One region of the Streptococcus sp. Marseille-Q6504 genome, then DNA from elsewhere that is predicted to be linked to it. Evidence: predicted binding sites of a transcription regulator. Region 1 holds the regulator's gene; the other holds the start of a gene.
The links. The regulator CtsR, encoded in region 1, represses protease genes until heat stress. The targets are predictions, from matches to a motif close to TTGGTCAAAAAAGGTCAAANA.

Region 1 (15,639 bases):
TTGGAGACAAAGAGTATAGGATAAATAGTCTCCCTTTTGTGGATTCAACCCCACCAAAATCTTTTTTTGAAATGGATACATTTACAATTGACTACACAGAGGATGAATTGATGAATAAAGTGGCAGTATTTACGCTATCGGATAGTCAATCATAGTGTGTTGCACAGAAACTATAGCAATCAATCCGTTCAATGTGTCAACATGTATTATAAATCTAAAAAATGAAGACGGTGGCTTGAAAGAATCAGGGCAAGTTGTGTGGTACTAAATGACTTGAGCGACTTTAGAATATAGGAAAAAAGCAATGATTAGACTAATTAAAATTTTCAATTCTAGTATTTTAGGATATTGGTATATTCCAGAAAATCGTGACCCAGGTTTGATTGAGATTGATGAGAGCACTGGTGAAGTTACAGTTGCTATCGAGTCAAATTATGATAAAGAACTTGGGGCACCCTATTATGCAAACAAGGCTCGTGGAGCAGTGAAGCAGATGTGGGATAGAGGAGAATTACCAAGCAAGAAATCATTTACCTGGTGGTAATTTTAAGAGATAACAAAAAGTGATTAAATGATGTTAAATAATGAACTAAATGACTACAGCAAACAAGACCCATTCGATGAAATAGATGAACCCATTTTTTCGGAGTCTAATCTTGAAGGGTACAGTGATTTTTACAAAGATAGTGAAGAGTCAAAAGTTTGGTGGATTGATAAGATAGATGTTAGAGGAGAAATATTATTCAGCTTTGATAAGAAAAAAATTTATAACCTTTTTCTTGACTATCCTCACAATATGACGGAAGAAGAAGTTAGAATTTTTGATAGAGAAAATCCTTACTGGAGAGATTTTTTCTCTCGATGATAGAATATGAACTATAGCTAAAAACTGTGAAAAACTCACACTACAAAAAACTTCGGTACATCATTAATGATACCGAAGTTTTTTTCTAGACTTTACGAAATATTTCTTAGATTTGATCATAAATAACATACTTTCAAAGGATTTGAAAGCTAGGTGTAACTTTGTTATTATAACATAATTGTAGGATAGAAAATGAAATGGGAATTGCTTGTTACCTATAGCTATTTTTAAAACTCAGTATTTTCAAGGACTTAGCCTTAAAAATTTGACTTATAGAGTCTTAAATGATAGTATAGTCAAAGATAGTCAAAGTTTAAGAAGGAGGTAGCAAGCTATGAAATTTAAAAATACATCGGACCATATTGAAGCCTATATCAAGGCGATTTTAGAACAATCTGGTATCGTAGAATTGCAACGAAGCCAGCTAGCGGATACCTTTCAAGTCGTACCTAGCCAGATCAACTATGTGATTAAGACTCGTTTTACAGAGAGTAGAGGATATCTAGTTGAGAGTAAACGTGGTGGTGGAGGCTATATTCGCATTGGTCGAATTGAATTCTCTAACCATCATGATATGCTCCGCGATTTGTTGTATTCAGTGGGTGATGAGGTGAACCAAGTCATCTTTGAAGATGTCTTAAGACTCTTAGTCGAACAAGAACTCATGACCCGCCAAGAGATGAGTCTATTATTAGCTATGGGGACAGACCGAATTCTAGGTGAGGAAGCTAATTATATTCGTGCTAATATGCTTCGTCAGTTGTTGCACGAAGTAGATAGAAAAGGAAAATAAAACGACATGAAATATTCAAAAGCATTGAGAGAATGCATCGATAGCGCCTTTCTGGTAGCGAGTCGCTTTGATGCAGATTACCTAGAGTCTTGGCATTTGCTGATTGCCATGGCCAATCATAGCTACAGTGTTGCTGGAGCAACTTTAAATGAATTCCCGTATGAGATTGATCGTTTGGAGGAAGTGGCTGTAGAATTAACAGAAGCCAACTATAACCACAAGGAAGATTACAAGGAACTCCCATTTTCCTATCGTTTGAACGTCTTGATGTTGGAGGCGGAACATGTTGCTTCGGTGGTACATGCCAAAGCATTGGGAACAGAGCATCTTCTCTACGCTATCTTGCATGATGGTAATGCCCTAGCTACTCGCATTTTGGAAAAAGCAGGATTTTCTTATGAAGATCAGAAAGATCAAGTCAAGATTGCTGGGCTTCGTCGTAGTCTTGAAGCGCGTGCTGGTTGGACAAAGGAAGATTTGAAGGCTCTGCGTCAGCGCCACAGATCAGTAGCAGATAAGCAAAATTCTATGGCAAATATAATGGGTATGCCTCAAACTCCAAGTGGTGGTTTGGAAGATTACACTCATGACCTCACAGAGCAAGCTCGTTTAGGCAAGTTGGAACCAGTCATCGGGCGTGACCAAGAAATCTCTCGTATGATTCAAATCTTGAGTCGAAAAACAAAAAATAATCCAGTTCTAGTTGGAGATGCAGGTGTTGGTAAAACAGCTCTGGCACTTGGCCTTGCACAGCGAATTGCCAACGGAAATGTGCCTGATGAGATGGCTAAGATGCGAGTCCTAGAACTTGATTTGATGAATGTGGTTGCAGGAACTCGTTTTCGTGGAGACTTTGAAGAACGTATGAACAATATTATCAAAGATATCGAGGAAGACGGTAAGGTTATCCTCTTTATCGATGAGCTTCATACCATTATGGGATCAGGAAGTGGTATTGATTCGACCTTGGATGCGGCCAATATCCTGAAACCCGCCCTAGCGCGTGGAATTCTGAGAACTGTTGGGGCAACCACTCAGGAAGAATACCAAAAACACATCGAAAAAGACGCAGCCCTTTCTCGTCGCTTTGCAAAAGTGATGATTGAAGAGCCGAGCGTGGCTGATAGTATGGCTATCTTGCGTGGCTTGAAAGAGACTTATGAGAAACACCACCATGTTCAAATTACAGATGATGCAGTCGAAACAGCTGTCAAAATGGCACATCGCTATTTGACTAGTCGTCACTTGCCAGACTCAGCCATTGATCTTTTGGATGAAGCGGCAGCAACTGTTCAAAATAAATCAAAGCACGCTAAAAAAGATGAGTCAGGTTTAACACCTGCAGATAAGGCCTTGATGGATGGCAAATGGAAGCAAGCAGCTCAGCTCATTTCAAAAGAACAGGAAGTTCCAGTCTATAAAGATCTAGTAAAAGAGTCTGATATTTTGACAACCTTGAGTCGCTTGTCAGGTATTCCAGTTCAAAAATTGACGCAAACAGATGCCAAGAAGTATCTCAATCTTGAAGCTGAACTCCACAAGCGTGTGATTGGGCAAGAACAAGCAGTATCTAGTATCAGTCGTGCCATTCGCCGAAATCAATCGGGTATTCGTAATAACAAACGTCCAATTGGTTCCTTTATGTTCCTAGGACCAACAGGTGTTGGTAAAACAGAATTGGCCAAAGCCTTGGCAGAAGTCCTCTTTGATGATGAATCTGCCCTTATCCGCTTTGACATGAGTGAATATATGGAGAAATTTGCAGCTAGCCGTCTTAACGGAGCTCCTCCAGGTTATGTAGGCTACGAAGAGGGCGGAGAGTTGACCGAGAAGGTTCGCAACAAACCATATTCAGTCTTGCTTTTTGATGAGGTAGAAAAGGCTCACCCAGACATCTTTAATGTGCTCTTGCAGGTCTTGGATGATGGTGTCTTAACGGACAGTAAGGGTCGCAAGGTTGATTTCTCAAATACCATCATTATCATGACATCAAACCTTGGTGCGACAGCTCTTCGTGATGACAAGACAGTCGGTTTTGGAGCTAAAGATATTCGTTTTGACCAAGAAAATATGGAAAAACGGATGTTCGAAGAGTTGAAAAAAGCTTATCGTCCAGAGTTTATCAACCGTATTGACGAAAAGGTGGTCTTCCACAGCTTGTCAAGTCAAGATATGCAGGAAGTGGTTAAGATTATGGTCAAACCATTGATTGCAAGCCTGACAGAAAAAGGCATCGACTTGAAACTGCAAGCATCTGCCCTTAAGCTTCTAGCTCAGAAGGGATATGATCCAGAAATGGGAGCTCGCCCACTGCGCAGAACTCTGCAAACAGAAGTAGAAGACAAACTAGCAGAGCTCCTTCTTACAGGTGAACTGAAAGAAGGTAAGACACTTAAGATTGGTGTCAAAGCTGGTCAATTGAAATTCGACATTGTATAAAACAAGAACTATGAATCTATAATTTGTAGATCCGCCCTCTTTATTGCCATCAAAAGCAGAAAGGAAGTAGAAGATGATGAATCAGATAATTCCAACCGGGATGACAGAAAAAGAGTACTTTGAAGTTCACGCTAGTCAAGCTGAATTTTTAGACTGGTATCACCAGCAAGCACTCCCTCAGTACGAAAAGCCAAGTGTGACTGTGGATATGGTAGCCTATTGCTTTGTAGAAGGGAAAATGAAACTCTTTCTGATTCGTCGTAAGGCACACCCTTTTCAAAATTGTTTAGCGCTAGTTGGTGGATTTATGGATAAAGGGGAAGATGCTGCCCATGCTTGTCAACGTGAGGTAAAAGAAGAAATCAATCTTGAGCTTCCACTGGAAAAGATTGAGCAGCTAGTGACAGTATCTACTCCTGGTCGTGATCCCAGGGGTTGGACAGTTACCATTGCCCACTTGGTGTACCTACCTAGTCGAGCTCTTGACTTAGTCCAGGCAGGAGATGATGCAAAAGAATTCGTTCTTGTAGATGTTGATTTTCACACAGGCAAGTGTTACTTGGATGGCAAAGAACTTGACGAGAAGGACTTTGCATTTGACCACTTATCCATTATTCAAGAATCCATCAGGAAAATTCAAGAAGCTATCGACTATGACCCTCGTTTCCTTTATCTACTAGAGGATGAGTTCACAGTGGATGATGGGTTAGCCCTCGTTGAGACTCTGTGCCCAGGCAAATCATGTACGAGTGATAGTTTCTTATCGAAATATGGTCATAGCATAGAGGAAGTTGGATTTAAACGGATTCCTCAGAAGGAAGTTATCACTATTTATCGATTAAAATAAAAAGTGAGGTCGGGATTTTCCCGACCTCTTTTTGTTTAAGGATGTTTATCTTTATTAGAATTGCTCATGATTCGAATGAATAAATCTTTGTATTTATATTTTAAATAATGTTCGTGTAAGTACATTAGAGACACATAGACAATCATGAAAATGGCAGTTAGGTAGAACAAATCAAATGTTGTCTGAGCGTAATGAGTAGCACCCCCATAAGAAACGAAAGCAGCTAAAATCAACCAAGGAAGATACTTGTAATAGTTTCTTAACATAAGCCTACACCTCCAATATCCTATTTCAATTTTATTATAGCCCTTCAAGAAAAAAATGCAAGCGATTACACTTGTAAAATATAGTATTTTTAGTAGGAAAAATTTCCTGTTTTTTAAATTTTTAACGAATAATAGAGATAGGAGGATTAAAAAGAACAAATATAAATAAAAACCAAAACCATATATAAATAGTTGACAAACCCTAAAATAAATATTACAATAACATTACAAAAGTATTTCATAATATTTCAAAAAGATTACACAGGAGGCACATCATGAAAACAAAACATTCAATTCGTTTACTAGCAGTAGCCGTATTGGCTTCAACTTTGCTTTTAGGAGCATGTGGTAATAAAAAAGAAGAAGCTAAAAACGACAATGTAAATAAAACAACACAAACCACGTCAAGTTCAAAGGCAAGTTCTTCAAACAAAGAAAGTAAAACTCAAGCTTCAACAAGCACCACTACTTCAGAAAAAGCTAAAGCTTCCTCTGAACAAGCTTCAAGTCCTACAACTCAGGGTCAAGAATCCAACCAAGCTGCACCAACTCCCCAAGCTCCTCAGCAACAGGAAACTCCATCTCAACCATCTTCTAATCAGCAAGCTTCACAAAGTCAATCTAATCAAGCAAGCCAGTCAACTTATGATCCAACGACTGACCGCAAATTACAAGACCAGCAGGCGGAACATAATAAACGTTACAAAGGCGTTTTAACCATGGTCGATGGTGATTTTTCAGCAGCAGCAGGAAGCTGGAAGGGTGCCAATGGCGAGACTATCACTGTCTCATCAGGAGGTCAATTTACAGTAGAAACTGCTGATGGAAAGAAAGAAAATTATTCTATTAGAGGTTACGCCTATACTCTTGATGATGGTAAATATAATGCCAAAATTGGTGGTGGAAAAATCATCCAAATTACAACAGGAGCAGATGGTACAGTTTCTAGTGTTGTCTTGATTCAACCATAGAATCTAGCGGAAAAACTTCTCTCAAAACAAATGCAAACCCGTAACTCAGTTGAAGTTACGGGTTTTTTGTTGTCTTTTATACCTTCTCTAACTGCAAGAGTTCTTCAATCTCAGCCAGAGTACTGGCTTGCGAGATGGCTCCACGGAGTTTGGCTGCACCTGAGGTACCACGGAGGTAGTGAGGGGCGAGACCACGGAATTCACGAACGGCAATGTGCTCACCTTTGAGATCAATCAAGCGTTTCAAGTGTTCGTAAGCAATCTTCATTTTGTCTTCAAAAGTCAAATCAGGCAGGATTTCTCCAGTTTCAAAGTAGTGGTTGATTTGGTTGAAGAGATAAGGATTTCCCATAGCTGCTCGACCAATCATAACGGCGTCAGCACCAACTTCCTCGATGCGCTGTTTCGCTTCTTGGACCGTACGGATGTCTCCGTTGGCGATGAAGGGAATCTTGGTTAGAGCTTGTGCAACCTTATGAAGGGTCTCTAGGTCAGCGTGACCAGTGTACATTTGTTCACGTGTACGACCGTGCATAGCGAGGGCAGAGACACCTGCGGCTTCGGCAGCTAGGGCATTCTCAACTGCTAGGGATGGGTCAGACCAGCCCGTACGCATTTTGACAGTGAGGGGGATATCAAGGACAGATTGAACCTTGTTGATGATAGAGTAAATCTTGTCTGGGTCCTTGAGCCACATAGCCCCAGCTTCGTTTTTCACGATTTTATTCACTGGGCAGCCCATGTTGATATCCACGATATCAGTCTTGGTGTTTTCTTGGATGAATTCTGCTGCGCGAGCTAGGCTATCTTCATCGCTACCAAAAAGTTGGATGGAAACAGGGTTTTCGCTCTCGTCGATATGAAGCATGTGTAAGGTTTTTTCGTTGTTGTATTGGATACCTTTGTCAGAGACCATTTCCATAACAACGAGGCCTGCACCAAGTTCTTTTGCGATAGTACGAAAGGCTGAGTTGGTCACACCAGCCATGGGTGCGAGGACCGTCCGGTTTGGAATCTCGACGTTCCCAATCATAAAAGGTGTATTAAGATTTGTCACGAATGAGTTCCTCCAGGTCGTTTTCATCAAAGTTATAAGTTGTTTGGCAGAATTGACAAGTGATTTCTGCCCCGTGGTCTTCATCCTTCATTTCCTGTAAATCTGAGCTTGGGAGGCTAGCGAGAGCATCCATAAAGCGTTCTTTGCTGCAGTCGCATTGGAAACGAATTTCTTCTTCGGACAGACGTTTGTATGATTCGTCGCCGTAGATAGCCTTGAGAAGGGCTTCAATATGGTCATCGCTTTCCAGAAGAGTTGAAATGGCTGGCATTTCTTGGATTCGTTTTTCAAAACGTGCGATTTCTTCTTCCTTTGCTCCTGGTAAAACTTGGAGCAAGAAACCACCTGCAACTTCGACCTTGTCGTCTTTGTCTAAAAGAACATTGAGGCCAACTGCTGAAGGCGTTTGTTGACTTTCTGTAAGATAGAAAGCTAGGTCTTCACCGATTTCTCCAGAGATAAGAGGCGTCATGGAATTATAGGGATTTCCAGTGCCATAGTCTGTAATCACTAGAAATTGACCGTTTCCGACAAAAGGTCCAACGAGGACTTCTCCTGTTGCAGTCTTTTTAATGTCAACTCCAGGGTTTTGAACGTAGCCTTTGACGTTACCCTTGGTATCTGCAACTGTGATAATGGCACCGAGGGAGCTAGTTCCAAGAACCTTTACGGTTAGCTTGGTATTTCCTTTTTCGTTGGCAGCGAGAATTTGGCTGGCAATTAGAGTACGACCAAGCGCTACGGTTGAGCTAGCTTGGGTTTGATGTTTTTCTTGAGCAGTGAGGACTGTTTCTGTGCTGTCAAGGACAAAAGCACGAAAAGCTCCGCTTTCTGATATAGTTTTAATAATTTTATCCATAGCTACTATTTTAGCATAAAAATGCCCAAAGAGGGAGTGGTGTGTTTGCTGTTTCTATGGAATAATGACAAGGAAATCGGCTTTAAAATAAAATGAGAAACAGATTATTTCAGCATTTGTAAGATTTATGCTATGCTTGTAGGAGAAAATGAAAGGGGTAACAAATGTATTTAGGTGATTTGATGGAAAAAGCCGAATCTGGTCAATTTTTAGTCCTTTCTTTCCTATTACAAGATTCGCAGACAACAGTCAAGGAAGTCATGGAAGAAACAGGTTTTTCAAAGGCGACCTTAACCAAGTATATCTCTCTAATTAACGAAAATGCTTTAGAAAGAGGGTTAGAGCTGACCATCCACTTGGATGATGAAAGCCTGCGTCTGTCTGTCGGTACTGCCACAAAGGGGAGAGAGATTCGGAGCTTATTTCTAGACAATGCCATTAAGTACCAAATTTTGGTTTACCTTCTCTATCACCAACAGTTCCTAGCCCATCAACTGGCTCAAGAATTAATGATTAGCGAGGCCACGTTTGGTCGCCATTTGTCTAGCTTGAATCATATTTTGTCAGAGTTTGACTTATCCATCCAAAATGGTCGTTGGCGAGGTCCAGAGCATCAGATTCGTTACTTTTATTTCTGCCTTTTCCGCAAGGTCTGGTCCAGTCAGGAGTGGGAAGGTCACATGCAGAAAGCTGAGAGAAAGCAGGATATTGCTACTCTAGAAGAAATCTGCGGTGCCAGCTTGTCTTCGGGTCAGAAATTGGACTTGGTTCTCTGGACTCATATCAGTCAACAGCGCCTTCGGGTTAACGCCTGTCAATTTCAGGTTATAGAAGAAAAAATGCGAGGGTATTTTGACAATATTTTCTACCTTCGTTTACTTGGCAAGGCTTCTTCTTTTTTTGGTGGCCAGCACATTCCTCTAGGAACTGAAGATGGGGAGATGATGATATTCTTTTCATTTCTCCTTTCTCATCGTATTTTTCCTCTTCATACTATGGAGTATATTCTTGGTTTTGGAGGGCAATTAGCCGATTTGCTGACACAAATGATCCAGGAAATGAAGAAGGAGGAGTTGCTGGGGGACTACACAGAGGACCATGTCACCTATGAACTCAGCCAGCTCTGTGGTCAAGTTTATCTCTACAAGGGCTATATCTTGCAAGATCGATACAAATATCAGATAGAGCATCGCCCCCCTTATTTGCTGATGGAGCATGACTTTCGAGATATTGCTCAGAAAATTTTTGCCTCCTTGCCAGCCTTTCATCAGGGGACGGATCTGGATAAAAAAATCCTTTGGGAATGGCTTCAGTTGTTGGAGTATATGGCAGAAAATATAGGCAAACATCTGAGAATAGGGCTAGATCTAACAGCAGGCTTCCTTGTCTTTTCGAGAATGTCGGCCCTTTTAAAACGATATTTGGAGTACAATCGTTTCATTAGCATTGAAGCCTATGACCGTACTCGTCATTATGATTTGCTGGTTACCAATAACCCTATCCATAAGAAAGAACAAACACCTATCTACTATTTGAAAAATGATTTTGACATCGAAGATTTAGCTACGATTCGTCAGATGCTATTTGCCTAAAAAACCTGAATTTTCAGGTCTTTTTTGTGAAATTCGCACAATCTCCTCACTTTTTTTTAAAATTTTAAAAAAATTGATAGACAGGAAAGCGCTTTATTTTGTATACTAGTTACTGTAAAGAGGAACCCCCTCAAGATTTTATCAGGAGGACAGCACATGTCACAAGAAAAATACATTATGGCTATTGACCAAGGAACTACCAGTTCTCGTGCCATCATTTTTAACAAAAAAGGCGAGAAGGTCAGCTCTAGCCAAAAAGAATTCACTCAAATTTTCCCTCAAGCAGGTTGGGTAGAGCACAATGCCAATGAAATTTGGAACTCTGTTCAGTCAGTTATTGCGGGTGCTTTCATCGAAAGTGGTGTGAAACCAAGTCAAATCGAGGCAATCGGGATTACCAACCAGCGTGAAACAACTGTCGTCTGGGATAAGAAAACAGGGCTCCCTATCTACAATGCTATCGTTTGGCAATCACGCCAAACTGCTCCTCTGGCTGAACAACTGAAAAGCCAAGGTTATGTGGAAAAATTCCATGAAAAGACTGGTTTGATCATCGATGCTTACTTCTCTGCGACCAAGGTTCGTTGGATTTTGGACCATGTAGAGGGCGCTCAAGAGAGAGCTGAAAAGGGTGAATTGCTCTTTGGTACCATTGATACTTGGTTGGTTTGGAAATTGACTGACGGTGCGGCTCACGTGACCGACTACTCAAATGCAGCCCGTACCATGCTTTATAACATTAAAGAACTTAAATGGGATGATGAGATTTTGGAAATTCTCAACATTCCAAAGGCTATGCTTCCAGAAGTTCGTTCTAACTCTGAGATCTACGGTAAGACAGCGCCATTCCATTTCTACGGTGGAGAAGTGCCGATATCAGGTATGGCTGGTGACCAACAGGCAGCCCTCTTTGGACAGTTGGCCTTTGAACCTGGTATGGTTAAAAATACTTATGGAACAGGTTCTTTCATCATCATGAATACTGGTGAAGAGATGCAGTTGTCTGAAAATAACCTCTTGACAACGATTGGTTACGGAATCAATGGCAAGGTTTACTATGCCTTGGAAGGTTCTATCTTCATCGCAGGAAGTGCCATTCAATGGCTTCGTGATGGACTTCGCATGGTCGAAAATTCACCAGAATCTGAAAAATACGCTCGTGATTCTCACAACAATGATGAAGTTTATGTCGTTCCAGCCTTTACAGGTCTAGGTGCTCCATACTGGAACCAAAATGCTCGCGGTTCTGTCTTTGGATTGACTCGTGGAACAAGTAAGGAAGACTTTATCAAGGCAACTCTTCAATCAATTGCTTATCAAGTGCGTGATATTATCGATACGATGCAAGTGGATGCTCAGACAGCTATACAGGTCTTGAAAGTAGACGGTGGTGCAGCTATGAACAACTTCCTCATGCAGTTCCAAGCTGACATCTTGGGAATCGATATTGCACGCGCCAAAAACTTGGAAACAACAGCTCTAGGAGCAGCCTTCCTAGCTGGTTTGTCAGTAGGGTACTGGAAAGACTTGGATGAGTTGAAACTCTTGAACGAGACAGGAGAACTCTTTGAGCCATCTATGAACGAATCTCGCAAGGAACAACTCTACAAGGGTTGGAAGAAGGCTGTGAAAGCAACCCAAGTCTTTGCGGAAGTAGACGACTAATACTGGAAGAATAAAGTGACTTAGTTAGAAAGTGTGTAAATATGGAATTTTCAAAGAAAACACGTGAATTATCAATTAAAAAAATGCAGGAACGTACCCTGGACCTCTTGATTATCGGTGGAGGAATCACAGGGGCTGGTGTAGCTTTGCAGGCGGCAGCTAGCGGTCTTGAGACTGGATTGATTGAAATGCAGGACTTCGCAGAAGGAACATCTAGCCGTTCAACAAAATTAGTTCACGGAGGTCTGCGTTACCTCAAACAATTCGACGTAGAAGTGGTGTCAGATACGGTTTCAGAACGTGCAGTGGTTCAACAAATTGCACCTCACATTCCAAAACCAGATCCAATGCTCTTGCCAGTTTACGACGAGGATGGAGCAACATTTAGCCTTTTCCGTCTCAAAGTAGCCATGGACTTGTACGACCTATTGGCAGGGGTTAACAATACGCCTGCTGCAAACAAGGTTTTGAGCAAAGAAGAAGTCTTGGAACGCCAGCCAAACTTGAAGAAAGAAGGTTTGGTAGGAGGTGGAGTTTATCTTGACTTCCGTAACAACGATGCGCGTCTCGTGATCGAAAACATCAAACGTGCCAACCAAGATGGTGCCCTCATTGCCAACCACGTGAAGGCAGAAGGCTTCCTCTTTGACGAAAGTGGTAAGATTACAGGTGTCGTGGCTCGTGATTTGTTGACAGACCAAGTCTTTGATATCAAGGCTCGTCTGGTTATCAACACGACAGGTCCTTGGAGCGACAAGGTACGCAATCTGTCTAATAAGGGAACGCAATTCTCACAAATGCGTCCAACTAAGGGAGTTCACTTGGTGGTGGACTCAAGCAAGATCAAGGTTTCACAGCCAGTTTACTTTGACACAGGTTTGGGAGATGGTCGTATGGTCTTTGTTCTCCCACGTGAAAACAAGACTTACTTTGGTACAACCGATACAGACTACACAGGTGATTTGGAACATCCAAAAGTGACGCAGGAAGATGTAGATTATCTACTTGGCATTGTCAACAACCGCTTCCCAGAAGCAAACATTACCGTTGCTGATATTGAAAGCAGCTGGGCTGGTCTTCGTCCATTGATCGCAGGCAATAGCGCTTCTGACTACAATGGTGGAAATAACGGAACCATTAGCGATGAAAGCTTCAATAACTTGATTGCGACTGTCGAGGCTTATCTATCGAAAGAAAAATCGCGTGAAGATGTTGAGTCTGCTGTCAGCAAGCTTGAAAGTAGCACATCTGAGAAACATTTGGACCCATCTGCAGTTTCACGTGGTTCGAGCTTGGACCGTGATGACAATGGCCTGTTGACCCTTGCTGGTGGTAAAATCACAGACTACCGTAAGATGGCTGAAGGGGCTATGGAGCGCGTGGTTGACATTCTCAAAGCAGAATTTGACCGCAGCTTTAAACTCATCAACTCGAAGACTTATCCTGTTTCAGGTGGAGAATTGAACCCAGCAAATGTGGACTCAGAAATTGAAGCCTTTGCTCAACTTGGAGTGTCACGTGGCTTGGATAGCAAGGAAGCTCATTACCTAGCAAATCTTTACGGTTCAAATGCACCGAAAGTCTTTGCCCTTGCTCACAGCTTGGAACAAGCGCCAGGACTCAGCTTGGCAGATACCTTGTCCCTTCACTATGCAATGCGCAATGAGTTGGCTCTGAGCCCAGTTGACTTCCTCCTTCGCCGTACCAACCACATGCTCTTTATGCGTGATAGTTTGGATAGCATTGTGGAGCCAGTTCTGGATGAAATGGGACGATTCTATGATTGGTCAGAAGAAGAAAAGGCAGCCTACCGTGCGGATGTTGAAGCAGCCCTTGCTAACAACGATCTAGCGGCATTGAAAAATTAAGAAAAACTAGAAGTGAGGGAACAAGCCTTCCTTGCCTTCCCTCTCCTTCTTTAAAATGGAGACAACGATATGATGAAAGAATTATTTGGAGAATTTTTGGGGACTTTAATCCTTATCCTCCTAGGAAATGGTGTTGTAGCAGGTGTGGTTCTTCCCAAAACCAAGAGCAACAATGCAGGTTGGATTGTGACTTCTATGGGATGGGGAATTGCTGTAGCCGTTGCGGCCTTTGTATCTGGCACGCTCAGCCCAGCCCACTTAAATCCAGCTGTGACATTTGCGATGGCCTTAAAAGGAACGCTCTCTTGGGCTTCCGTTTTCCCATACATCCTAGCTCAGTTCGCAGGGGCTATGCTGGGTCAGATTTTGGTTTGGTTGCAATTCAAACCGCATTATGAGGCAGAAGAAAATGCAGGCAATATCCTGGCAACCTTCAGTACTGGACCGGCCATCAAGGATACAGTTTCTAACTTAATCAGTGAAATCCTTGGCACCTTTGTTTTGGTATTGACAATCTTTGCTTTGGGGCTTTATGATTTTCAGGCAGGTATCGGCACCTTTGCAGTGGGGACTTTGATTGCCGGTATTAGTCTATCACTAGGTGGGACAACTGGTTGTGCCTTGAACCCAGCTCGTGACCTCGGTCCTCGCATTATGCATAGCCTTCTTCCAATTCCAAACAAGGGAGATGGGGACTGGTCTTATGCTTGGATTCCTGTTGTAGGACCTGTTATTGGTGCAGCCCTAGCAGTTCTCGTATTTTCACTTTTCTAAGATAATAAAGCCCAAATATTTATATCTCAATAAACATAACTTACCAAAAACGACCAAAATAAGGAGCGCTGCCTCACTTCATTTTGGTCGTTTTGATTTTTTTAAGTTTATATACTGGTGTTAATTATTATTTCAGCTAAAAAACAGAGTACTTCACTAGTTCATTCATCAATCTTTTAGGTCTTGAATTATATTTGTTGTGTAAATAATTTTGTCTCGTTATTGGGATTTTAGTGGTAAGAGTCATTTGTTTTTTTATTTTAGGAAATTGGATAATAGAGATATATAGTTTTTAAATTATGATATAATGAATAAAGTTAATTATCCTTGATAATATGATAGGGACTAATCCTAAAATGACAAATCAGGAGATGAGAAAAAGAGAAAAGGAGTCCATCTGGTATGAATTATTTTGAGGGGAATGAGTTTTTCCTTCTATTGTTTGTGGTTTTACTGATTGGCTTTGTTTTAAACTACTTTGGCAAGCGTAAGGATTATTATATTTTAAGTCTGTCAATTTTATTTGCAGGAGCCATCTATGGTAAGAGTAAATCCATGGTTGTTTATCTATTGGCTTTCATCATCTACCAATATGTCCTAGTTTTCATAGCACAAAGAATGGATTTAAAACGGTTAAAACCTCTAGTTATGTTATCCATTTTACCTTTAGTGGTCAATAAAGTCTTTGCCATAACCCAGCTACATTTGTTGGCTTTTATTGGGATTTCCTACATGTCCTTTAAGACCATTCAGATCATGCTAGAAATATCGGATGGTTTAATCAAAGAAAGAATCAGTGTAAAAGATTATCTGCAGTTTCTACTCTTTTTCCCTACAGTTAGTTCTGGGCCAATCGATCGTAGCAGAAGATTTCTAAAAGAGATCAATGAAGTCATGCCTAGAAAAGATTACCTAGAGTTAGCAGGTGATGGTATTTATCGCATCGTTTTAGGCCTTCTCTACAAGGTTGTTTTATCAACCTATGTTTACCAGATACTACTTGCTCTAAGCAATACTGGGACAGTTGTCTACTCAATCAAATATATGTACCTGTATACTCTCTATCTGTTCTTTGACTTTGCGGGGTATAGTTTGATGGCTGTTGGAAGCAGTAATGTTTTGGGTATTCAGACACCGATGAATTTCAATAAACCTTTCTTGAGTATTGATATCAAGGATTTCTGGACTAGATGGCACATCACCTTGTCAACATGGTTGAGAGATTTCGTATTTTCAAGAGTTTTAATGCAGGTTATCAGAAAGAAATGGTTTAAGAATAGATTACACAATGCAGCCTATGCCTATATGGTCAATATGTTGGTTATGGGATTTTGGCATGGAATTAGTGTCAGCTACATCGCTTATGGTTTTTACCATGGAATCTTGATGTCTGGATTTGAAATTTATCAAAAGAAAAGCACTTTTTATAAGAAACATAAAAATAAAACTTGGTACAAGCTAATAAGTTGGTTTGTGACCATGAATTTAGTTATGGTTGGCTTCTTTATCTTTTCAGGTGAACCTTATAAGATAATTATGGCAATTCTAAGTAGATAAAGAGATCTGCTAAAACAAGGAGATTGGACAAAACAAGATGATAAAGTTAAAAGCATTTTTACTATCGCTTGTGCTAGTAATTGCGA
Region 2 (15,639 bases), on a different contig from region 1:
ATCTTTATAACAAAAGCTTCAAAGTCTTGATTGTTTTGAAAGAAGATTATAAAATAAGATTCAGTAAAAATGAAATAGGTTTTGAAAATAACTGAAAAACAAATGAAAATGTTAGGTTGGGTAGCGACCTTTATGTCTGTTATGATGTATATGTCTTACTTCCCACAAATCATGGACAATCTGGCTGGTCAAAAAGGAAATTTCATTGAGCCCTTGGTTGCAGCGATCAACTGTAGTCTATGGGTCTACTACGGTCTTTTCAAAAAAGAAAGAGATATCCCCCTTGCAGCAGCGAATGCACCAGGTATTATTTTTGGCCTAGTAACCGCTATCACAGCTTTGATTTAAAAGGAACAGAGGAGACTAGTTTTCAGTCTTCTTTTTTTGTTTCCGGGGAGGCTATTTGCTTTTTCGAGAGGATAATTTTTTAAAAAACAATCTGATCAACTTAAATAGTAGAATAGTATCAGTATGTCACAGTATTTTATAAGAAAAGGTTTCAGAATGAGCTATAATATAAGTAAATGAACAAGCAAATAAGAAAGTTGAGTAGACTTATGACCGAAAAACTGACTTTTCCGGATGGTTTCGGCTGGAACAGGCGAAATGAACAAGCGCTATGGCTTTATCTATGTGGATCGAGATAACGCAGGAAATGGGACTCTCAAACGTAGCAAGAAGAAATCCTTCTACTGGTACAAGGATGTCATTGCCAGCAATGGTGCAAGCATTGAGTAGAGCACATTTGTTCACTATTTTTATAAAATCTTCTCCCTAATTTATAAGATGTGAAAAAGAGTTCAACTGGAACTCTTTTTTTGCTATAATGAAGGGAGAAAAATCAGACAGGAGATCAAGATGTCAGAACCGTTATTTTTAAATTCTGTAATGCAAGAAAAAATCTGGGGTGGGACTAAACTACGTGATGAGTTTGGCTACGACATACCAAATGAAAAGATTGGTGAGTATTGGGCGATCTCAGCTCACCCAAATGGTGTGTCTAAGGTAGCCAATGGTCGCTATGAAGGAACAGACCTCGCTACTTTGTATGCGGAACACCGTGAGTTGTTTGGCAACCGTCCAGAACCAGTATTTCCACTCTTGACTAAAATCCTAGATGCCAATGACTGGCTCAGTGTTCAAGTTCACCCAGATGATGCTTATGGACTAGAGCATGAAGGCGAACTTGGAAAAACAGAGTGCTGGTACATCATTGCTGCAGATGAAGGTTCAGAGATTATTTACGGTCACAATGCTAAGTCAAAAGAAGAACTCCGTCAGCAAATCGAAGATAAGAACTGGGATGCCTTGCTTACAAAAGTACCTGTTAAGGCTGGAGATTTCTTCTATGTACCAAGTGGAACCATGCATGCTATCGGTGCGGGAATCTTGATTCTTGAAACGCAACAGTCTAGTGATACAACCTACCGTGTCTATGACTTTGACCGCAAGGATGATAATGGCAACTTGCGTGAACTTCACCTCGAAAAATCAATCGATGTTTTGAATATTGGTGAGCCTGCAAACAGCCGTCCTGTGACTGTCAAAGCAGATGATTTGCGTTCAACTTTACTTGTCTCTAATGAATTCTTTGCTGTCTACAAGTGGGAAATCACAGGAAAAGTTGAATTTGAGAAGACGGCTGATTACAGCTTGTTCAGTGTCTTGGCCGGTCAAGGGAAACTGACTGTAGACGGAAAAGACTATCCAATTCAAAAAGGTAGCCACTTTATCTTGCCGAGTGATGTTGAAGCTTGGACCTTGGAAGGGCAAGGTCTAGAATTGATTGTCAGCCATCCATAAAAAGAAAAGACTTGAGAGATATTCTCAAGTCCTTTTTTCTATTTACATAAATTGGGCGATAAAGACCACGATGATGATAATTGGGATGATGTAACGAAGAAGGAAGAGCCAGACTTGGAAAAGTCCTTGCTTCCATGGTGTTTCATCAAGATGAAGTTCCTCCATTGCCAGTGTCTTCTTGAAAATATAGCCTGTAAAAAGGGACAAGCAGAGAGCACCGAAAGGCATAAGGAGGTTGGAAACCAAGAAATCCATAGCGTCAAAGAAGGTCTTTCCAAAGATATGGACATCAGCCATCACACCATAGGATAGGGCCGAAGGGATACCAAAGACAAAAGTCAATACTCCTAAAATCATGCTCCACTTAGCACGCTTACGATTGTCTTGGTTGGTGATGTTACCAACATTGATTTCAAGCATAACGACTGAGGAAGTTATCGTCGCAAAGAGGAAAAGCAAGAGAAAGAGAATATAGAAAATAGTACCAAAAGGCATATTGTCAAAGAGTTGCGGCAAAACAATAAAGAGGAGACTTGGTCCACCTTCAGATTGGATATTAAAGGCTGACATCGCAGGGAAAATCGCAAGTCCCGCCATGATAGAAACTGAGATGTTCAAGGCTACGATAGACATTCCTGATTGGACCAGCTTAGTTTTCTTGTCTAGGTAGGAAGCGTAAGTCAACATGGCTGTAACTCCAAGGGATAGGGCAAAGAAAGATTGACCCAGTGCATAGAGAAGTCCAGCACTTGTTAGTTTTGAAAAGTCAGGTTTGAGGAAGTAAACGACACCTTCCATAGCATTTGGCAAGCTAAGAGAACGCCCGATGATAATGACAAAGATGATAAAAAGTAGAGGCATCATGACCTTAGAAGCTCTTTCAATTCCTTTTTGAACGCCGTGTGATACGATGAAAATGTTCAAGAAGATAAAGGCTGCTTGGGCTCCTAAAGCAATAACTGGATTAGAAATGATGGAAGAGAATTGCTGGGCATAATCTCCATTTCCGATTAGGTGGAATAATCTTCCAATCTCGATACCAAGGTATACCAGAATCCAACCCCCAATGACACTATAAAATGAGAGAAGGATGAAAAGAGCAAAGGCACCAATCCAACCAATAAAGTTGTACTTTTGAGTGTTGCCAAGTTTTCCAAAAGTTTTGATTGCTGACACGCCAGCGCTTCGACCAAGGGCAAATTCAGCCAGCAAAAGAGGGAAACCAATTAAAATTGTCGAGATAAGAAAGACCAGTAGAAAGCCTCCCCCACCATTGGCAGCGGTCATATAAGGGAATTTCCAAACAGCTCCAAGACCAATAGCAGAACCAGCAGATGCAAGGATGAAGCCCAGTTTTGATCCCCATTGCGATTTTTCAGACATCGTTAAAACTCCAATCTATTTTTAAAATAAGAAAAGGCTACTTGAGTTGTCAAATAGCCCTCTCTCAATTGCTCTTTAAGAGCCTTTTATTTGATTGATAGACTTGATTATCCTATCATGTTTTCTGAAGCCTGTCAAGAAAGCGATTTTCATGTTTTCATAAAAAATATGATAAAATACTTGACTCTACCCTAAGGTAAGGGGATATACTATTCATGTGAGGAGGAAATCATGTACCATATCAAAGAAGCTGCGCAACTTTCAGGTGTCTCCGTCAAGACCCTCTACCATTATGATAAGATAGGACTCTTGGTTCCGTTAAAATCAGAAAATGGCTATCGAACCTATAGTCAAGAGGATTTAGAACGACTTCAGGTTATCCTCTATTACAAGTATCTAGGCTTTTCTTTAGAAAAAATAGCAGAGCTATTAGAACAAGAAACTTCAGAGTTATTGCCCCATCTGATCAGGCAACTGGACTATCTGACTCGAGAAAGGCAACATCTGGATACCTTAATTTCAACCTTACAAAAAACCATTCAAGAACAAAAAGGAGAAATAAAAATGACCATTCAAGAAAAATTCACTGGATTTAGCTACCAAGACAATCAAAAATACCACCAAGAGGCAGTAGAGAAATATGGCCAAGAAGTCATGGATCAGGCCCTCGAACGCCAAAAAGGACGAGAGGATGAGGTTACATCAGCCTTTAATCAAGTCTTTCAAGCCTTGGCTCAAAATCTCAAAGCTGGTCTACCGATAACAGAATCTGAAAATCAAGAGGAAGCAGCCAAGCTCTTACAAGCTATTCGTACTTATGGATTTGACTGCTCTATCGAGGTCTTCGGTTATATCGGCCAAGGCTATGTCTATAATCCAGAGTTCAAGGAAAACATTGATAAGTTTGGAAAGGGAACTGCTCAATACACTTCTGATGTTATTGCCCACTATGTTAGAACTCAGACAAAATAAAAATCGGCGGAGTAATCTCTGCCGATTTCTTACTTTAAAGTTTAATCATAATGTAGACTTCCTGCCACCCATCCGGTGCAGAGGGCAGAAGTGATGTTAAAGCCACCTGTGTGGGCGTTGATATCTAGGACCTCTCCTGCAAAGTGAAGGCCAGGAACCAGTTTACTTTCCAGCGTTTTAGGATTGATTTCCTTGAGACTAACGCCACCTTTGGTCACAAAGGATTTAGCCAAGGACATTTTTCCTGTCACAGGGATTTTGAGTGCCTTGATAGACTGGATAAGTTGGTCGCGTTCTTTTTCTGTTAGTTGTTTGACCTTTTCTGGGTAGCCTTGCACCAAGAATTCTGCCAAGCGTTCAGGGAGCAAAGTCTTCAAGGCATTTTTTAAGGATTTTTCACGGTTTTCTTCTAGAAAATTTACTAAGTCGTCTTCAGAAAGTTGTGGCAAGACATCTAAAGATAGGATTTCGCCACCCTTGACAAAGCTTGACATACGCAGAGCAGCGGGACCAGATAAACCAAAGTGGGTAAAGAGGAGGTCATGGGTGATGACGTGCTTGCCATAGCTGAGGGTCACATCATCTAGTGAAATTCCCTGCAAGGCTTTATGCGGGAAATCCGTCAATAAGGGACTTTCAGCAGCCTCAAGTTCGGTAATGGTGTGTTTGAAATGGCGGGCAATCTCGTGACCAAAACCAGTCGAACCAGTAGAAGGATAAGACTTACCACCTGTTGTGACAATGAGTTTATTACAAGTAAAGGTCTGGTCTGCGGACTTAAGGACAAACTGGTCGTCTATCTTTTTAACAGAAACAATCTCTGTTTGAGTAGCAATTTGCCCACCTAGCTCCATGATTTTCTTCTCCAGAGCCTCGATTATGGTTCGCGATTTATCGCTGGCTGGGAAGACACGTCCGTGGTCTTCAACCTTGAGTTTAACACCATTTTCCGTGAAAAAATTAATGATATCATGGTTATCAAACTGGGAGAAGACACTGTAAAGAAATCGCCCATTGCCTGGGATTCCAGCTAGTAGGTCGTCTAAAGTGCTGTTGTTAGTTACATTGCAACGACCACCACCAGTTCCAGCTAATTTTTTTCCAAGTTTCCGATTTTTTTCAATGAGAAGGGTTTTCTGCCCGTAAAAGCTACTGGAAATCGTAGCCATCATACCAGCAGGGCCACCTCCGATGACAATAGTATCAAAATGTTTCATAAGAGTATTGTACCATAAAAAAACAAGAGATGATTAGACATCTCTTGTCAGATTTATTAGTTGATTTCGTATCCCATGAGGAGCCCACCTTCTTCCGCATAGAAACTGCAGAGTCCAGAAGTTGGGATGATTCTAATGTCAGCTTGTGGGTATTTTTCTCGTAAGAGCTCTGAGAGCTGTTGGCAGAATTTTTCATTGCTGCGGTGAGCCATGACGATACGCCCACCAGCGTAGCCAGCTTTGATTAACTCTTCATAAGCAGCCTGAAGAGACTTTTTAGCACCACGAGCCTTTTGGAGGAGTTCTAAGGTTCCGGTTTCGCTTGCTTCCCCGACCATACGAATATTGAGGAGCCCGACAACTGTACCAATAAGCTTACTCAATCGACCGTTTTTAACCAAGTTATCCACTTTAGCAAGAACGAACAACAACTTCGTTTTTTCTTGGTAAGTAGTAATCACTTCAACCACTTCTTCAAAAGAAAGTCCTTGGTCAATCAAGTCATTGATTTTCTCAACAATTAAGTCTACCTCTCCACCAGCAGACAAACTATCAATAACGTGAATCTGAGTGTCAGGGTGGTCTTCGAGATAAATGTTTTTAGCTAATTGAGCACTATTGTGGCTACCAGAGAGAGTTCCAGTGATAGTCACTACAAAAATATGTTTGGCACCTTCGAATGCTCGTAAGTAATCATCAGGACTAGGGCAGGCTGATTTTGAAGCTTCAGAAGTCGCATACATAGTTTCCATCATCTTATCGATATCCAGATTGGCATCATCGACAAAGACTTGATCTGCTACCTGAATCTTTAAGGGAACACTGACAAATTCAGTATCAAAAGCAAGGTTTTCCAGCTGGCGATAATCACAACCAGAGTCAGCTACAATCTTCCAAGTCATAGAAATTCTCCATCTTTATCACTTATACATTGACAAAGGTTCTGTCTTTTTTTACAATTATATCATGAAAGCCCTTGAAACAAAAGTAGTACCTCTCTGTTGTCACAAGTAGAAAGAAATTGTTATGTCTGAACGTAAAATATCTGAAAAATCGCTTGAAAACCTTAGAAAATCAAATCAAGAATCTAATTTGCTAACCAGAGAAGCGATTGAAACAGCTCTTTTGCAACTCTTGGAGAAAAAGGAGTTGGCTAAGATTAGCATTTCTGAGTTAGTCAAGCGTGCTGGCGTTTCTCGTGCAGCTTTTTATCGAAACTATGATTCAAAAGAAGAGATTTTAGAAAGTGTCTTTAAACGTAGCGTCCATAACATCATGGAGCAATTGAGTCATTACGATGTTAAAACAGACCTTTATCTCGTATGGGTTCACCTCTTTAGAGAAGCCAAGAAAGAAGCCAAAGTTATTCAGCTTGCCCTAGACTATCACTTAGAAAAAATCTTTGTGCAAGCCATGCAAGAATTTCTAGAAAAATACTATGGGAAATCAAAAGGTGTCAGTTCTTACCTGCATTCTTTTTGGAGTTCGGCCATCGTATCGGTCTTGCTTAAATGGATCAAGGATGGGATGAAGGTTCCTGCTGAAAAAATCGCAGATCTACGCCTGCCATTTTTTAAAAAATAAAACATGAGGAGAAATGCTATGACAGAAAAAAGACTAGCTTGGGATGAGTATTTTGCTGCTCAAGCCTTATTGATTGCCAATCGCTCAACCTGTAAACGTGCCAAGGTAGGAGCTGTTTTAGTCAAGGATAACAAAGTTATTTCAACAGGCTATAATGGTTCTGTATCAGGAACAGAGCATTGTATAGATCATGACTGTCTGGTGATTGAAGGCCACTGTGTCCGCACTCTTCATGCAGAGGTAAATGCTATACTGCAAGGAGCCGAACGTGGAGTTCCTAAAGGCTTTACAGCTTACGTTACTCATTTTCCATGCCTCAACTGTACAAAACAACTGCTTCAGGTAGGTTGTGAGCGTGTTGTTTATATCAACCAATACCGTATGGATGACTATGCCCAACACCTTTATCAAGAAAAGGGAACAGAATTAACTCACCTACCACTTGAAACAGTGCAGGCAGCTCTCCAAGAGGCTCACCTAATCTAGAAATTATAAAAAAATAAATGGTTTAGAAAGCTTTTTAAACCATTTTTTGATATAATAAGAAGAATAAATTGAAAGAAGGAATTCTGAAAATGGGAAAACTTGAAGTTATTAATCATCCACTGATTCAACACAAATTATCAATCTTGCGTCGCACTGACACTTCTACAAAAGCTTTTCGTGAACTAGTAGACGAGATTGCAATGTTGATGGGATATGAAGTGCTTCGTGATCTTCCACTTGAAGATGTAGAAATCGAAACACCGATCACAAAAACAGTTCAAAAACAGTTGGCTGGTAAAAAATTGGCGATTGTCCCAATCTTGCGTGCAGGTATTGGTATGGTTGATGGACTATTGAGTTTGGTTCCAGCAGCAAAAGTTGGTCACATTGGTATGTACCGTGACGAAGAAACCCTTCAACCAGTAGAATACTTGGTAAAATTACCTGAAGATATTGACCAACGTCAAATTTTTGTAGTTGATCCTATGCTTGCAACAGGTGGATCAGCGATTTTGGCTGTTGACTCCCTCAAAAAACGTGGAGCTTCAAACATCAAGTTTGTCTGTCTTGTATCAGCTCCAGAAGGTGTGAAGGCACTTCAAGCAGCACACCCTGATGTAGAAATCTTTACAGCAGCTTTGGATGAACGCTTGAACGAACATGGTTACATCGTTCCAGGTCTTGGAGATGCTGGAGACCGCTTGTTCGGAACAAAATAAGATTCTAAAGTGATATTGAGACTATAGCTTAGTCTTAGTTTTGAAAGGAGGTTAAATTTTTGTATCTGTTATTAGGATAGAGCAAAGATTTGACCTTTTTTGACCAAGGATATATAATAATCCTATTAACAAAGAAATTAGAAATCAAAAGGAGAAATGAATGATTCCTGTAGTTATTGAACAAACAAGTCGTGGAGAACGCTCGTATGACATTTACTCACGTCTTCTTAAGGACCGCATTATCATGTTGACTGGACCAGTCGAAGACAATATGGCAAACTCAGTTATCGCCCAATTGCTTTTCTTGGATGCCCAAGATAGTACAAAAGATATTTACCTTTATGTAAACACTCCTGGAGGTTCTGTATCAGCTGGTTTGGCAATCGTTGATACTATGAACTTTATCAAGGCAGATGTCCAAACTATCGTTATGGGAATGGCAGCCTCAATGGGGACTGTCATTGCATCAAGTGGAGCAAAGGGTAAACGTTTCATGCTTCCAAATGCAGAATACATGATTCACCAACCAATGGGTGGTACAGGTGGTGGTACTCAGCAGACTGATATGGCCATCGCTGCTGAACACTTACTTAAAACTCGTAAGACTTTGGAGCAAATCCTAGCAGATAATTCTGGCAAATCTGTTGAGCAAATCCATAAAGATGCTGAACGTGATTACTGGATGAGCGCTCAAGAAACTCTTGACTACGGTTTTATTGACGAAATTATGGCTAATAATTCTTTGAATTAAACTACTAAAGCAAGCTCGACTGAGCTTGTTTTTTTTGATATAATAGAAGGAAGATTGTAAGAAGGAAGTTGAATTATGTTTCAAAAAGAGAATCGGTCTGGTCTGATTATCTATTTATACTATAATCGCGATGCTAAAAAACTCGCAAATTATGGTGATATTTGTTACCACTCAAAAAAACATCGTTACCTACAACTTTATGTCCCAACAGAGGAAGTAGAAGAGCTGGTAAATCGTTTAGGAAAAGAGAAATTTATCAAGAAAGTGAGAGTTTGTCATATCCAAGAATTGGAAACTCCTTTCGTTGGGAACCTATATAAAACTAGCGAAAACGTTATCATTTAAAAAGTGAGAGAAACCTGTTGACAGTTTTCTGATAATTCGGTATATTCTTAACATGTAATTTAAATTGAACATTAAAAGGAGATAAACATGAAGAAAAAATTTGCATTGTCACTTGTAGCTCTTGCAAGTACAGCTCTTTTAGCAGCTTGTGGGGAAGTGAAGTCAGGAGCTTCAAACACAACTGGTAACCCAATCGATGAAAAAGTTGTAAAAATTGGTTTCAACTTCGAAGAAACTGGTGCTGTAGCATCTTACGGTACTTCTGAGCAAAAGGGTGCTCAACTTGCAGTTGATGAAATCAACGCAGCAGGTGGTATCGATGGAAAACAAATCGAAGTAGTCGACAAAGATAACAAATCTGAAACTGCTGAAGCTGCTTCTGTTTCAACAAACCTTGTGACTCAATCTAAGGTAGCAGCTATTGTAGGACCTGCGACTTCAGGTGCAACTGCAGCGGCAGTAGCAAATGCTACACAAGCTGGAGTTCCATTGATTTCTCCAAGTGCTACTCAAGATGGTTTGACAAAAGGTCAAGATTTCCTCTTTATCGGAACATTCCAAGATAGTTTCCAAGGAAAAATCATCTCAAACTACGTTTCAAACAAATTGAACGCTAAGAAAGTGGTCTTGTATACAGATAACTCAAGTGACTACGCTAAAGGTATTGCAAAATCTTTCCGTGATTCATTCACAGGTGAAATCGTAGCAGACGAAACATTTGTATCAGGTGATACAGACTTCCAAGCAGCTTTGACAAAAATCAAAGATAAAGACTTTGATGCAATCGTATTGCCAGGTTACTATACAGAAGCTGGTAAGATTGTAAACCAAGCTCGTGGTATGGGAATTGATAAGCCAATCATCGGTGGTGACGGATTTAACGGTGCAGAATTTGTTCAACAAGCAACTGCTGAACGCGCATCAAATATCTACTTCATCTCTGGATTCTCAACTACTGTTGATGTTTCAGATAAAGCAAAAGCCTTCCTTGAAGCTTATCGTGCAAAATATAACGAAGATCCTTCAACATTTGCAGCTCTTGCTTATGACTCAGTTTACCTTGTAGCTAATGCAGCAAAAGGTGCAAAAACTTCAGTTGATATCAAGAACAATCTTGCTAAAACACAAAACTTCGAAGGTGTTACAGGTCAAACAAGCTTTGATGCAGATCATAACACTGTGAAAACAGCCTTCATGATGACCATGAATAATGGTAAAGTAGATGCGGCAGAAGTCGTAAAACCTTAATTTTATAGATATCGTAAATGGGGAATGAGCTTTTACTCACTCCCTGTTTCGGTATTTATAAAGGGATTATTTTTTTATAAAATCCTAAAAATAAAACTTAGAAAGAGTGAACCGTATGCTTCAACAACTTGTCAATGGTTTAATCTTGGGTAGTGTCTATGCCTTGCTAGCCCTGGGTTATACTATGGTTTATGGAATTATCAAGCTTATTAACTTTGCCCATGGTGATATCTATATGATGGGTGCTTTCATGGGTTATTTCTTGATTAATGCCCTCCATTTAAATTTCTTTTTAGCCTTAATTTTGTCCATGATTGGTTCAGCTATTCTCGGTGTTATCATCGAGTTTCTAGCCTACCGTCCACTCCGACATTCAACTCGTATCTCTGTATTGATTACTGCTATCGGGGTATCCTTCTTGCTTGAGTATGGAATGGTCTATCTAGTAGGTGCCAATACACGTGCCTTCCCTCAAGCAATCCAAACAGTTCGTTATGACTTGGGTCCAATCAGTCTAACAAATATTCAATTGTTGATTTTGACAGTTTCGATTGTCTTGATGATTCTTTTGCAACTCATCGTGCAAAAAACAAAAATGGGGAAAGCTATGCGTGCCGTATCTGTAGATAGTGATGCAGCTCAATTGATGGGGATCAACGTAAACCGTACAATCAGTTTCACCTTTGCCTTAGGTTCAGCTCTGGCTGGTGCAGCAGGTGTCTTGATTGCCCTTTACTACAACTCTCTTGAACCATTGATGGGAATGACTCCGGGTATTAAATCATTCGTGGCTGCCGTTTTAGGTGGTATCGGTATTATTCCTGGTGCAGCTCTTGGAGGTTTTGTAATTGGACTATTGGAAACTTTTGCAACAGCCTTCGGAATGTCAGATTTCCGTGATGCTATCGTGTACGGAATCTTGCTATTGATCTTGATTGTTCGTCCAGCTGGTATCCTTGGTAAGAATGTGAAAGAGAAGGTGTAAACAATGAAAGAAAATTTAAAAGTTAATATTCTCTGGTTGCTCCTTTTGTTGCTTGGATATGGTGTGATTAGCTTATTAGTTTCGTTTGGTATTTTAAACCTTTTCCATATTCAGATTCTAGAACAAATCGGTATCAATATTATTCTTGCAGTAGGACTTAACCTTATCGTTGGTTTCTCTGGTCAATTTTCTCTTGGACATGCTGGGTTCATGGCTATCGGTGCCTATGCAGCAGCCATTATTGGTTCTAAATCTCCAACTTATGGTGCCTTTTTTGGAGCTATGTTGCTTGGTGCTATCATTGCTGGTTTGGTTGCTTTGGTCGTTGGAATTCCTACCCTTCGTTTGAAGGGGGATTACCTTGCAGTTGCGACACTTGGGGTTGCTGAAATTATCCGTATCCTAATCGTCAATGGTGGTGATTTAACAAACGGAGCTGCTGGTATCCTTGGTATTCCAAACTTTACTAATTGGCAAATGGTATACATTTTTGCCGTGATTACGACAATTGCAACGCTGAATTTCCTTCGTAGTCCAATCGGTCGTTTAACCTTGTCTGTTCGTGAAGATGAAATTGCAGCAGAGTCTGTCGGGGTCAATACAACAAAAATCAAAATTATCGCATTTGTATTTGGAGCTATGACTGCAAGTATTGCAGGTTCCCTTCAAGCAGGATTTATTGGTTCTGTTGTGCCAAAGGATTATAGCTTTATCAATTCTATCAACGTTTTAATTATCGTTGTATTTGGTGGCTTGGGATCAATTACAGGAGCAATTGTCGCTGCGATTGTTCTTGGTATTTTGAATATGTTCCTTCAAGATGTGGCTAGCGTTCGTATGATTATCTATGCTTTGGCCTTGGTACTTGTTATGATCTTCAGACCAGGAGGCCTTCTAGGAACATGGGAATTGAGCCTATCAAAACTCTTTAAAAAAGGTAAGAAGGAGGGGCAAAACTAATGGCATTACTTGAAGTAAAACAGTTAACCAAGCATTTTGGTGGTCTGACTGCTGTTGGAGATGTAACTCTAGAATTGAACGAAGGTGAACTTGTTGGCTTGATTGGACCGAACGGAGCTGGGAAAACAACTCTTTTCAACTTGCTGACAGGAGTTTATGAACCAAGTGAAGGAACAGTAACCTTAGATGGTCACTTGTTAAATGGCAAGCAACCTTATAAAATTGCTGCTCTTGGTTTAGGGCGTACCTTCCAAAACATCCGCCTCTTTAAAGACTTGACAGTTTTGGATAACGTTCTTATTGCATTTAGTAACCATCATAAACAACATGTTTTTGCAAGTTTCTTGCGCTTGCCAGCTTTTTATAAGAATGAAAAAGAATTAAAAGCCAAAGCCTTAGAATTACTAAAAATCTTTGATTTAGATGGTGATGCTGAAACCTTAGCTAAAAACTTAGCCTATGGCCAACAACGTCGTTTGGAAATTGTTCGTGCCCTTGCTACAGAACCTAAAATCCTCTTCTTAGATGAGCCTGCAGCAGGTATGAACCCCCAAGAAACTGCAGAATTAACTGAATTAATTCGTCGCATCAAGGATGAATTCAAGATTACCATCATGCTGATTGAACATGATATGAACTTGGTCATGGAAGTCACTGAACGTATCTATGTTCTAGAGTACGGTCGTTTGATTGCTCATGGGACACCAGATGAAATCAAGAACAATAAACGTGTTATCGAAGCTTATCTTGGAGGTGAAGCCTAATGTCTATGTTAAAAGTTGAAAACCTCTCAGTTCACTACGGTATGATTCAAGCTGTACGTGATGTGAGCTTTGAAGTTAATGAAGGGGAAGTTGTTTCACTTATCGGTGCTAATGGTGCAGGTAAAACAACCATCCTTCGTACCCTATCAGGACTTGTGCGCCCAAGTTCTGGTCGAATTGAATTTTTGGGACAAGAAATCCAAAAAATGCCTGCACAGAAGATTGTGGCATCAGGACTTTCTCAAGTACCAGAAGGACGTCATGTCTTCCCTGGTTTGACTGTTTTGGAAAACTTGGAGATGGGAGCCTTTCTTAAGAAAAATCGTGAAGAGAATCAAGCAAATTTGAAGAAAGTCTTCTCTCGTTTCCCTCGTTTGGAAGAACGTAAAAATCAAGATGCGGCTACTCTATCTGGTGGTGAACAGCAGATGCTTGCCATGGGACGTGCACTCATGTCAACGCCTAAACTACTTTTATTAGATGAACCATCAATGGGGCTTGCGCCAATCTTTATCCAAGAAATTTTTGATATCATCCAAGATATTCAAAAACAAGGAACAACAGTTCTCTTGATTGAGCAAAATGCTAATAAAGCACTAGCTATCGCTGACCGAGGATATGTTCTTGAGACAGGAAAGATTGTCCTATCAGGAACAGGAAAAGAACTCGCAGCATCAGATGAAGTCAGAAAAGCATATCTAGGTGGCTAAACTAGTCTGGGAGACTAGTTTAGGTTGTGGATGGAGATTGCGCACGCAATCCCACTATAGTCTGGGGGACCTTTTTAGTCGGCAGATAAAGATTGCCAAGCAATCCACATCTAGTCTTAGAGATTGTTTTAGTCGGCGGATAAAGATTGCAAAGCAATCATACAATCTACATGAGTATAAGATTAAGGGCTCTAAGTTGAGCTCTTTTTCGTAAAGTCCTTCAGATTTTTCTGAATCTTGAAAAAGAAATGAAAGCGTTTGATAGCTTTCCGTAAAAAGTGTATAATAAAACTATAAACATAAAGGAGATTTCCTATGGCAGTTAAAGATTTTATGACACGCAAGGTCGTTTATATCAGTCCTGATACAACTGTTGCACACGCAGCAGATTTGATGCGCGAGCAAGGCTTGCACCGTCTCCCTGTTATTGAGAATGATAAATTAGTAGGCTTGGTAACAGAAGGGACAATCGCTGAAGCTAGTCCTTCAAAAGCGACTAGTCTTTCAATCTTCGAGATGAATTATTTGCTTAATAAGACAAAAGTAAAAGACGTCATGATTCGAGATGTTGTAACTGTCTCAGGCTATGCAAGTTTAGAAGATGCAACTTATCTCATGCTTAAAAATAAGATTGGTATTTTGCCAGTTGTTGACAATGGACAATTGTATGGAGTCATTACAGATCGTGATGTATTCAGTGCCTTTCTTGAAATCGCTGGATATGGTGAAGAGGGAATCCGTGTTCGTTTTATCACAGAAAATGAAGTTGGAGTTTTAGGTAAGATTGTTTCTTTAATCGTTGAGGAAAATCTTAATATCTCTCATACCGTTAATATTCCACGTAAGGATGGTAAGATCGTTATTGAAGTACAAATTGAGGGAAGCATTGATCTTTCATCGTTGAAAAAGAAATTCGAGGATGAAAACATTCTCGTAGATGAAATTACAAAAACTTCTGCAAAAAAACTCTAAAAAGAAAAATATAACTTACTTTAAGCTTGCGAAAAAAACTTTTTTCTAGTATAATAGTTTATTGTGAGCAAACCTCACTTACCCCTTGCAAAGGCTTGGGGTCATTAGACCAAAAGGAGGAACATATCAATGGCTAAATACGAAATTCTTTATATCATTCGTCCAAACATTGAAGAAGAAGCGAAAAACGCTTTGGTAGCACGTTTTGACTCTATCTTGACTGACAACGGTGCAACTGTTGTTGAATCAAAAGATTGGGAAAAACGTCGTCTTGCATACGAAATCCAAGATTTCCGTGAAGGACTTTACCACATCGTTAACGTTGAAGCAAACGATGACGCAGCTCTTAAAGAGTTTGACCGTCTTTCAAAAATCAACGCTGACATTCTTCGTCACATGATCGTCAAACTTGACGCGTAAGAAGGTAGATTATGATTAACAATGTTGTACTTGTAGGGCGTATGACACGTGACGCTGAGTTACGTTATACCCCATCAAATGTAGCAGTTGCGACTTTTACTCTTGCAGTAAACCGTACATTCAAGAGTCAAAATGGCGAACGTGAGGCTGATTTTATCAATGTCGTTATGTGGCGCCAACAGGCTGAAAATCTTGCTAACTGGGCTAAAAAAGGCTCTCTTGTCGGGATTACAGGTCGTATTCAGACTCGTAGTTACGATAACCAGCAAGGACAACGTGTCTACGTGACAGAAGTCGTAGCTGAGAATTTCCAAATGTTG

Region 2: a site for CtsR is predicted at 8,251-8,271, ahead of clpP (ATP-dependent Clp protease proteolytic subunit ClpP). Genes of this name have one in related genera too.

Annotation. Positions count from the first base shown of each region.
Region 1 is NZ_CBCOON010000009.1:10,884-26,522, forward strand. It holds gene ACWPUA_RS07930 (hypothetical protein) at 1-155, shown strand, start outside; gene ACWPUA_RS07935 (hypothetical protein) at 305-544, shown strand; gene ACWPUA_RS07940 (DUF7675 family protein) at 572-865, shown strand; gene ACWPUA_RS07945 (CtsR family transcriptional regulator) at 1,200-1,658, shown strand; gene ACWPUA_RS07950 (ATP-dependent Clp protease ATP-binding subunit) at 1,665-4,097, shown strand; gene ACWPUA_RS07955 (NUDIX domain-containing protein) at 4,171-4,944, shown strand; gene ACWPUA_RS07960 (hypothetical protein) at 4,980-5,210, opposite strand; gene ACWPUA_RS07965 (hypothetical protein) at 5,486-6,181, shown strand; gene dusB (tRNA dihydrouridine synthase DusB) at 6,258-7,238, opposite strand; gene hslO (Hsp33 family molecular chaperone HslO) at 7,225-8,097, opposite strand; gene ACWPUA_RS07980 (helix-turn-helix domain-containing protein) at 8,262-9,689, shown strand; gene glpK (glycerol kinase GlpK) at 9,846-11,354, shown strand; gene glpO (type 1 glycerol-3-phosphate oxidase) at 11,396-13,222, shown strand; gene ACWPUA_RS07995 (MIP/aquaporin family protein) at 13,292-13,996, shown strand; gene dltB (D-alanyl-lipoteichoic acid biosynthesis protein DltB) at 14,399-15,553, shown strand; gene dltD (D-alanyl-lipoteichoic acid biosynthesis protein DltD) at 15,591-15,639, shown strand, end outside.
Region 2 is NZ_CBCOON010000002.1:337,928-353,566, forward strand. It holds gene ACWPUA_RS03725 (SemiSWEET family transporter) at 88-348, shown strand; partial or broken gene ACWPUA_RS03730 (family 1 glycosylhydrolase) at 583-738, shown strand; gene manA (mannose-6-phosphate isomerase, class I) at 859-1,803, shown strand; gene ACWPUA_RS03740 (sodium-dependent transporter) at 1,846-3,186, opposite strand; gene ACWPUA_RS03745 (MerR family transcriptional regulator) at 3,418-4,158, shown strand; gene ACWPUA_RS03750 (NAD(P)/FAD-dependent oxidoreductase) at 4,200-5,375, opposite strand; gene ACWPUA_RS03755 (DegV family protein) at 5,432-6,277, opposite strand; gene ACWPUA_RS03760 (TetR/AcrR family transcriptional regulator) at 6,402-6,959, shown strand; gene ACWPUA_RS03765 (deoxycytidylate deaminase) at 6,978-7,445, shown strand; gene upp (uracil phosphoribosyltransferase) at 7,535-8,164, shown strand; gene clpP (ATP-dependent Clp protease proteolytic subunit ClpP) at 8,325-8,915, shown strand; gene ACWPUA_RS03780 (YlbG family protein) at 8,991-9,260, shown strand; gene ACWPUA_RS03785 (ABC transporter substrate-binding protein) at 9,348-10,508, shown strand; gene ACWPUA_RS03790 (branched-chain amino acid ABC transporter permease) at 10,624-11,493, shown strand; gene ACWPUA_RS03795 (branched-chain amino acid ABC transporter permease) at 11,497-12,453, shown strand; gene ACWPUA_RS03800 (ABC transporter ATP-binding protein) at 12,453-13,217, shown strand; gene ACWPUA_RS03805 (ABC transporter ATP-binding protein) at 13,217-13,927, shown strand; gene ACWPUA_RS03810 (CBS domain-containing protein) at 14,243-14,899, shown strand; gene rpsF (30S ribosomal protein S6) at 15,029-15,319, shown strand; gene ACWPUA_RS03820 (single-stranded DNA-binding protein) at 15,331-15,639, shown strand, end outside.